Regions from separate parts of the Alicyclobacillus sp. CIJ1 genome, predicted to be linked through region 1. Evidence: riboswitches for the same ligand, from Rfam matches in the RefSeq annotation. Region 1 holds a riboswitch; the other holds the start of a gene.

Evidence for each region. A riboswitch is a leader RNA that binds a small molecule or an ion and turns the genes downstream of it on or off. The one in region 1 is predicted to bind cyclic di-AMP.
Region 2: linked by a shared signal. The riboswitch ahead of AC27E8_RS14255 (C40 family peptidase) and the one ahead of AC27E8_RS14875 (MFS transporter) in region 1 are both predicted to bind cyclic di-AMP.

The regions. Positions count from the first base shown of each region.
Region 1 covers NZ_BAAJPH010000147.1:23,137-27,768, forward strand. Annotated here, with positions in the region: gene lysA (diaminopimelate decarboxylase) at 1-889, opposite strand, end outside; gene AC27E8_RS14870 (DUF378 domain-containing protein) at 1,083-1,292, shown strand; gene AC27E8_RS14875 (MFS transporter) at 1,374-2,768, opposite strand; cyclic di-AMP (ydaO/yuaA leader) riboswitch at 2,926-3,058, opposite strand; gene AC27E8_RS14880 (peptidyl-prolyl cis-trans isomerase) at 3,187-4,137, opposite strand; gene AC27E8_RS14885 (AMP-binding protein) at 4,179-4,632, opposite strand, start outside.
Region 2 covers NZ_BAAJPH010000143.1:240,425-245,056, reverse strand. Annotated here, with positions in the region: tRNA gene AC27E8_RS14270 (tRNA-Gly) at 1-53, opposite strand, end outside; gene AC27E8_RS14265 (YfmQ family protein) at 244-690, shown strand; gene AC27E8_RS14260 (hypothetical protein) at 784-1,614, shown strand; cyclic di-AMP (ydaO/yuaA leader) riboswitch at 1,896-2,040, shown strand; gene AC27E8_RS14255 (C40 family peptidase) at 2,040-2,582, shown strand; gene AC27E8_RS14250 (3D domain-containing protein) at 2,783-3,220, shown strand; gene AC27E8_RS14245 (DUF86 domain-containing protein) at 3,217-3,648, opposite strand; gene AC27E8_RS14240 (NUDIX domain-containing protein) at 3,653-4,129, opposite strand; gene AC27E8_RS14235 (divergent PAP2 family protein) at 4,131-4,613, opposite strand.

The DNA.
Region 1 (4,632 bases):
ACAAGATGGGCACGTCCATGCCTCGAGCCGCAAAGGCCGCCTTGGCGGCGCGGATCACCCCCCGGACGAGATCGGCCACCGGCGGCGCATCCTCATCCGTGTACGGGATGCCAAAACCGCCCCCCAGGTTGAGCACAGAAAAAGGCAAACGGAACCGGCGCAGGCCGTCTTCGTACACGCCCGCCATTCGATCGGCGAGCAGTCGAAAGCCCTCCACATCGAAGATTTGAGATCCGATGTGCGCATGCACGCCAACGACCCGCGCGCGCTCCACCTGCTTGAGCCGCAAAAAGGCCTCCTCCACCTGCTGGCTGGCGAGATCGAAGCCGAACTTGGAGTCCTGCTGCCCTGTGGAGATATAGTCGTGCGTATGCGCCTCGACACCTGGCGCTACCCGGACCAGGACATCCACCGTGCGCCCTGTTGCCTGAAGGATGTCGTCCAAGAGGTCGATCTCGTCGAAATTATCGACGATCACGGCCCCGATGCCACTCTCAACCGCGTACTGCAGTTCTTCCGGGGTCTTGTTGTTGCCGTGCATGTGGAGCTTGCTCGCTGGCACGCCTGCCGCAAGAGCGGTATACAACTCGCCGCCGGACACCACGTCGATGCCCAAGCCCTCCTCGTGCGCGAGTTGGCACATGGCCATGGTGCAGAAGGCCTTGCTGGCGTAAGAAATTTGATACGGCACGCCTTCCTCTCGAAACACGCGGTGAAAAGCCTGGATGGTATCGCGGATGAGCCCCTCGTCGTACGCGATGAGCGGCGTGCCGAACTGTTCCACGAGATCCACCGCGCTCACGCCGCCGATGAGAAGATGGCCCTTTTCGTCTCGCGGAAAATGCGCGTCCACCTTCGGCCTCACGTCTAACAGGTGCTCTGATTTCACTCCGTCCACTCCTATCGTCTCTCTCTTTCACGACGCGCGGCGCCCCGACCTGTGCCAAGACCTGAATAAAGATTCAGACACAAGTATATACGTGCAGCGCCTCACTGGGCAACGGCAAATTGCGTAAAGCCCATTGCATAGCGGGGTCAAAGCTAGAACACCCTAGCGACAGATTCGGTTTGGAGGTGAGACCGTGCGCTGGAACCCCGTGGACTGGATTGCCTGGGCGCTCGTCGTCATTGGGGGCATCAACTGGGGCCTGATCGGATTTGCCAACTACAACCTCGTGGGCGCCATCTTCGGCGCCACGTGGCTCTCGCAGTTCGTGTACGCGCTTGTCGGGCTCGGCGCCCTTTGGCAACTGGTGGCTGTGCTCGTGAAAAGTCAAGCCGTGCGGACATAACACCAGTTGTGAAGCGCACAACGAGAAAAAGCCCTGGCAACCCGACGAGGAGCCAGGGCTTCTCCGTTCATCCCCAAGTGCTTAGCGGCCGACGCGCAAGCGGCGTTCGGATAACGACGACGTCCGCTCCATCTCGGCGTCCTCTCCGACGCTCGCCGCGTTCAGGGTGAGGCCGCGCGTCTCCGGCGCCAGGAAGAGACAGATCAAGAATCCGCCGAAGGTCACGAGCGCCCCCACCAGCATGGTCGGACCCACGCCATAACGAGCCAAAGCCCACGGCAAGAGATACGTGCCGGCCACGGCTCCCAGCCTGCTGATGCACGTGGTCACGCCAACCGCAGTCCCGCGCACCTCGGTGGGAAACAACTCGTTTGGGGCGAGCCATTCCATGATGTTCGGCCCGCCGGAAAACAGCGCGTACAGCAGAAAGCCGACGCCGATGACCCAGAGCGGCCCCTTCGGAAACAGCCCAAGGAGCAACATGCCGACGGTCATGACGGCAAACGAGACAATCATCGTTGCCCTGCGCCCCAGCCGGTTCAAAAACCAGAGCGCAGGCACGCAACCCACGATGAACAGCACGCTGATGAGCGCCGAACCGTACCCGGACGATCCGCTGAGCACGTGGTAGTCGTCAAGCAGCGTCGGGCCGAACGTCAACATCGCGAAGAGCGGCGCGACCGCGGCCGTGAAGAAGCCACTGACGTACAGCGTGCGCTTCCAATACGTGCGATTGAAGAGCGTCAGGTAACTGGTGCGCGTTCGCTTTTCATCTGGCACCGCGATGTGCTTCAGGCTGGCTCCCGGCCCGTAAATGTCGCGAAGCACCTTCAGCGCTTCGCGCGCCCGACCGTGCTGCAGCAACCAACGCGGAGACTCCGGGGTTCCGAGCCGCAAGATCACGAGCACGATGCCCGGCACCGCGCTCGACGCCAACATGTACCGCCATGCGTCCGGTCCGATGGGCAGAAGCCACTGTCCCACTAGATACGCGACCGTGGCGCCCACGTACCACGCGATGACCGTCACACCGAGCATCATGCCGCGGTGTTTGCGCGGCGCGAACTCGGTCAAAAGCGACGTTGCGATGGGATAATCCGCCCCGACCGCGATGCCGAGCACGACACGCAAGGCAAAGAGTTCCCAGGCGCTGTGCACAAAGAACTGCAAAACCGAGGCCACGATGAGCAACACGAAATCGATGGTGTACATGAGCTGGCGTCCAAATCGATCCGTCACGTACCCAAGCAGTCCGCCGATGAAGATGCCAATAAGTGCCGATGCCCCAATCAGGCCGCTCCACATGGCGTCGAGGTGCAGTTCAGGCGTCAACTGCGTGAGCGCCACGGCGACGATGCTCAGGATGTACCCGTCAAGAAAAGGCCCGCCCGACGAATAGATAGTGAGCTTCAGGTGAAAAGGGCTCCACTTCGCATCTTCGACCGGATTGGCCGGCCTTGTCGCTTGCAGGTCCATGGTTTCCCCCCCTCAAGGTATGGCGATCTCGACTGCGCCACCTGCGTAAAAGCGGACACAAAGCCGCGAGATCGCACGAGGGGGATCCGCAGATGAGGTACACCAACGAGGCTCACCGGTGGGAAAAGCGAGGAGAAGAAAACGGCGATACATGGCATCGTCCCCTTTCCGTGCGCTTACGAGGTTAGCTGACGGGTTAGGGCGGAAAGGCGCCCCACGACCAAAGTCGTTTCACCCCGAGAGTTGGGTCCCCCGTTTCCTCCGAAGGAGGAATTCAGCGCTGCCGCTTGTATCGCGATGCGATATGCGATGTACACGTTACGATACACGAAATGTGAGAGGAACGCAAGGAGAAGGGAAATTCTTGGACGTCCGCCCCGGGCGGCCACCGCGAGGCCACCCAGCGCGGTGCCATGCGTCAGGTCGATGTCGGATTCTTGATGGCCGTGAGCACCGCGTCATAAGACGGATCGAGAATGCGAATGTCCGCCGACTTCGCGAGCTGTGCCACGAGTTTCGTCTCGCTTTCGGCATTTTGCTGCTTGATGGCCTGGATGATCTGCGACCGAACGGCCGACAGCGGCTCTACGTGTTCTGGCGTAATGGCCTGGCACTGCACGATGTCGTACCCGCCCTGCACCTTGAGCGGCTCGCTCACTCCGCCGGCCTTAAGTGCGAAGGCCGCGGAGGCAATAGAGGGTTGATCCGCCTTCAGCTCATCCATCGTGAAGGTTCCGAGCACCCCACCCTTCGCGCGCGTGGCCGCGTCGGTCGACATGGATTTCGCCACGGACGCAAAGGGCGTCCCAGACCGGATTTCTACAAGAGCCTTCTCCGCATCCGCCTTCGTCTTCACCTCGATGATGGCAATCTTGCGCGTCTCCGGCACCGTGAACATCGACTGGTTCTGCTTGTAGTACGACGCAATCTGCTTGTCCGTCACGTGGACCTGCGCCTCGGCGAGCTTGGTCGCGAGAATGTTGTCGCGAATCTGGCTCAGAAATTGCGCCTTCGTCATGTGGTTCTGCGCCAGGAGCGCATTCAGCTGCGCGTCAGACGTGATGCCGTTCTGCATCTCGATGGCGGTCAGTTGCTGATTGATTTCCGCATTCGTCGCCGTGACATGTTCCCTGGCTGCCGCCTGCTCAATCAAGGCATTGGCAATGAGCTCCTCCAGCATCGCCGATCCGGCGTAAGCCTCCGACTGCTGCGCGAGCTCCTGCCTCGTGATGGGCGTCTTGCCGACCATCGCCACCACCGAGCCGCCCCCATGCGCCGCGTACGTGCCAAACCAGACACCACCCAAGATTAGCGCGCCCGCGGCTGCGCCGACGATGCCGGAAATCCACCGTTCCTTCTTCAATTCCATCCTCCTTCAGTCTTTCCGCACCCTGGGCTGCACATCCCAGTTCAAGCAAGCCTATCACGCGGCTCCAAATTGCGCAACACGTGCTTCTGCACTTTTCCCGTCGCGTTCACCGGCAGGGATCGCGCGATGACGATCTGCGACGGCCGCTTCGGCTTGGCAAGGTGCGCCGCACAGAACGACTCCAGATCGGCGCGCAGCGCGTCCGCATCGACGCCGTCTGGCTCCTCCGGGACCACCCACGCGACGGCCCGTTCCCCGTAAAGCGGATCCGGAAGTCCCACCACGGCGGACCGCGCCACCGCCTCGTGCGCGTTCAGCACGTCCTCAATTTCCCGCGGCGAGATCTTCTCGCCCGCCCGGTTGATCATCTCCTTCGCGCGTCCGGTGATGTACACGTAGCCATCCTCATCCATGTAGCCGAGATCGCCCGTGTAAATCCATCCCGGGCCATAGCCGTAATCCGGCGCCGGCTCCATGCCCACATAGTGATGGATG
Region 2 (4,632 bases), on a different contig from region 1:
ACCCGCGACCCTCGCCTTGGCAAGGCGATGCTCTACCCCTGAGCTACTTCCGCATATGTCCACGTCCGAACGCAGCTATACTTTACATCGACGTTGAGACGCGTGTCAACTCCTCCAGGCGCTCTACAACTCCACAAAACGTCACAAAGGTGAGCGCCGGTCCCGGAAATTTCGATACAAATGGCCGCGCCCCGAGCGCTATAATATCGTCAAGGCGAGTTCATCAACAAGGGGAGATCCGGGTTGCCAGCCATTCCGCAGTGGGTTGTATATGCTGCCGCCGTCGTGTTCCCCATTCTGGCCTTTGCACTGACACCGCCAAGCATATGGGTCAACCGACTCGTTTCGTCGCTGTCCATCCATCCAACGTTTGATGTCTCCCGTGTGACATCGGTCAACGTGTACGGAACGGAACTACGTGGACGTGATCGCGACCGGTTTCTTCACGCATTTAACCAGGCAGATTTCCTGTTTGAGCGGGGGATGATCCCCGAACTCAACTATAATCCGATTTTTATCCGCGTCAAAGAGGGTAAGCGGATGTATGAGTTCACCGCGTACCTCTACGGGGACGGCATGGTCCAAATGGTCCGGCACAAGCGGAAAAAGAACGTTCCCTACCGCGTGTCATCTCAGCAGTTGGAGATGGTGCTCCAATCCTGCGTCCGGGATCCCTGGTGGGTGAGCTGAGGCACGAGCCGAGCTTCAAGCGGATTTCAAGCATGGTGTGTTAGGTTACAACCGTACCGCGCTTATTCCAGTTTCGGTACGGAGGTGGCAACGATGCCAATGTTCCTGCATCGGAAGGCCCTTGTTGGTTCGGCCGCTGTTCTGTCGACCCTCGCCGCGGGCGGCGGTGTGGTCTTTGCAGCGGTTGACCGCGGTCACGAATCTGTGCGCGCAGCCAGCGAGCAATCGGGATCGCCGATGCGCGCGGATCGTCAAATCTTGCGCACGCTGAGGCAAGACCTTGTGAGCGAAGCGGCACAGGAACTCCATCTCACCCCAACCGCTCTTCGCCAGGACTTGCGAGAAGGCAAGACGATGGAACAGCTCGCCGCGCAAGCGGGCATCTCTACGTCCACGCTTATCTCGAATCTCGAAAGCAAGGCCCAGTCAGACATTCAAGCCGACGTTGCGAACGGAACCCTCACGAGCGCACAAGCTTCGAAAATCGAATCGAAGGTGGATCTCGCCATTCAAGCGTGGATGAACGGAAAGTGGCCGACTGGATGGGACAAGATGCGTCCGCGCGGAGCCGGCGTGTGGCGCCGAGAATTGATTGCGACTGCCGCGCAGGACTTGCACCTGTCGACCTCGTCGCTCATCGCCGATTTGCGTAAGGGGCAAACCCTCGCCGAGATAGCTGCGGCACAGGGCGTCTCCACGTCGACGCTCATCTCCGACCTCGAGAATGCGGCGCAAGCCGACATCCAAAAAGCCGTTTCCAATGGAAAGATCACCGCGAGCGAGGCGCAGGCGATATTGGGGCGGATCGACACGTGGATCACGGACTGGGTCAACGGCACGCTCCCCCATCCTTCAGGCGCCCATCTGCCAGGCGGGCAACCGACATCGTCGACAACCGGTTCCAATACGGCTTCCAACGCGTGAAGTGCAGTTCCTCCACGGCCCCGATGTCGAGTCGGGGCCTTTGCTTTGGCCCCCGGATGGTGTCCCGATGTCCCTTCGCGTCGGTCGCTTGATGATGTTCCGCGGAGTTCCGTGAAGTTCCCAAGCTCCAAGATCACCCTTTGACTTTCCACAAGGAACCGTATCGAAGAAACCAATTTACCTGTGGCTCTTCCTTTTAAGGCATTCATCCTCCGCCCGATCCATGATTCTCGTAATGAATGAGCTTGCGCTTCCTGTTACGCTTTCAGTGCACCACTCACACCAAGATTACGCCGAATCCTGCGAAACGCAGGTACGGGGGACAAGCGGGCTTGACGCCCAGGGGTGAATTGCGCCTCGTGCGCATAGGGGGACTCTTCCACCCGAACCCGTCAACTAACCTCGGAGGCTACAGGAGGAGAAGCATGCTGCCGAAACGAACGTCCCTTGGAGCGATTGCCGCGACGGCCGCCACTCTTGCAACGCTGACCATGGGCGGCTGCACAGCCCTCGCGCAAACTTCGTTGCCCCCTGGGGTTCATCTCGATCCGTCCATTCGACCTCTCGCTTCAGAAAACGCGTCTTACCAACAGAAAACGCAGGCGGTCCTGGAAGTGGCCGAAAGCAAGATCGGCACGCCCTACATCTGGGGGCACAACGAAGACCGCGGTCAGTACGGATTTGACTGCTCGAACTTTGTGGAGTACGTCTATCACCACGCTCTCGGGTATCGCTTTACGACCTCGTCACGCCTTCAATACCTCGAAGTAGGCTGGCGCGTCCCGTACAGCGACCTGAAGCCTGGCGACCTGCTCATCTTCGACGACGGCGGGCATGTCGGGATTTACGCGGGCAATGGAGAAATGATCCAGTGCGGCGGCGGGCTCGGACGCGTCGGCTTCCTCAGCGTGCGGCCGGGATCGTACTGGTATCGGCACCTGTCGGCTGTTCGACAAATGTACACTTGAACCCTAAAGTCGCCCGGCCGCTGGCACCATCCGCTTCGGCCGGGCCCATCCATTCTATAGCCCCCCTTGCGTTGCATAATTTGCCCTTCTATGCACATCTTACAACCATGAACCGATCCCGATGCATAGGTATGTGCCTCACACTCGTCTGTGCAGCCGCTTGTTGGTGCTCGAGCGCCGCGCCGGCGCGCGGAACGACGGTGGCGAAGCAGGCGCACGCGACCGCCCACGCGCAGTCGGTGTCGTGGCGATCCGAGCCGGAGGCCATCACGGTGTTCGGCCGCAGCTACGACATTCGCCGGTGTCGGAAGCTCACCGACACGTTTGTCGTCACGGCCTACAACCTGGATCGCTTCTCCACCGGAAAGGACCCTGGCGATCCCGGCTTCGGAGTGACGAGCACCGGGCGGCCCGCCGTGATCGGACGGACCGTTGCCGTCGATCCGGCGGTGATCCCTTACGGCAGCCTGCTCTATATCGAGGGCGTGGGCTGGCGAATCGCGGAAGACACGGGAGGTGCCATTCGAGGCCATCACATCGACGTGCTCATGCCGTCGCGGAAACATGCCTTGCAGTTTGGGGTGAAGCGCAACTGCCGGGTGACCGTGTACATCCCGGACGATCTCGACGACGTCTAGTGGTTGCGCAAAAACTCGCGAATCTGGTCCATGAAGGGAGCGAACAGATCCGCGTAGCGCGAGACGGCCTCGCGCACGTCCTTCGGCGTGATGCGGGCGTGATCGCGAAGCAGGCGAGATCGGAAGTCGATCACGCCGGTGAAGACATCGAACCACCGAGCGTCGAGGACCTCTTCCTCGACGAGGACTTTGACGATATCGGCGTAGCCGCCGGGATCGCGCATCACAAGCGCGTCGATGATGAGCGACGCGATGTCGGTGACGTACTCGACGCTGGTCCACAGCGCGCGCTCGGCGGCGAGCCGCCACGTGAGATCTTCTTCCCACGCGTCCTCTCGCTCGGCCAATTCCCCCAACCACGCGGCCCGAGCGCTGAGGGCTTCGAGCCACGCCTCAATTTGCCGCTTATGATCCTTCGTCAGAAACACCGTCTCACCTCACTTGAAAACGCGAGGCAACGTCGGAAAAAAGCCTCGCGAATACGTCATCCTGAACAATCGGGCTGCGATCGGTGCAAGGGAACCCTTGTAGACCCAAAATCCAAGGCACGAGGCGCACCGCCGTGGTCTCCGACGTCGCGGGCCGAGCCTTCACGTCGTGCACGTCGGCGAGATACACCCATTTGCTCGCCTCGGAGCCGTCGCGCAGGACAATGGTGTACTGGGCAATCCAGGCGAGGTTCTCGAGCAGAGCGCCCGCCTCTTCAAACGCTTCGCGCCGCGCTGCGGCGTCCGGCGTCTCACCCGGTTCCACCTTGCCCCCGGGAAGCTCCCAGCCCCGCGCGTGATGGCGAACCCACACGCAGCCGTCGAACAGCCTCGCAAACACGAGCACCGAGTGCGGCGCGGGATCGCGCAGGGCGGGATCGAAGGTCAGATGCTTGGCTGGCGCAAACCCCTCGCCCTCCACGTTACCACCACCTGCCAAACACAATGCCGATAGCGAGGCCAATCAGGCCGCCCACGACGATCTCGGCCGGTTCGTGCCCGAGGATCTCCTTGAGGCGTTCGCCTTCGGCCTGCCCTGCGACGGCCGACTCCGACCGCTGGGAGAATTCCATCGCGATGCGGTTCAAAAGGACGGCGTGCTCGCCGGCGTGACGCCGAATGCCGCCGGCATCGTACATGACAATGGCGGCGAAGACCACGGCGACGGCGAAAATGGGGGACGTCGGGCCGACGACAAACCATAGCGCGCTGGCAAGGGCCACCACGCCCGCCGAGTGGGAACTCGGCATGCCCCCCGCCCCAAAGACGCGGCTCCAATCCCAGGCTCGCGTTGTCACATAATGGATGGGGACCTTCAGAATTTGGGTCACCACGATGGCGCAAATAGCCGCCATCAGCGCGGTATTTCCCCACAAGCCCTGCAGAAAATGCAGAAGATCGGGCATTCCGGGGCCTCCTCGAGAA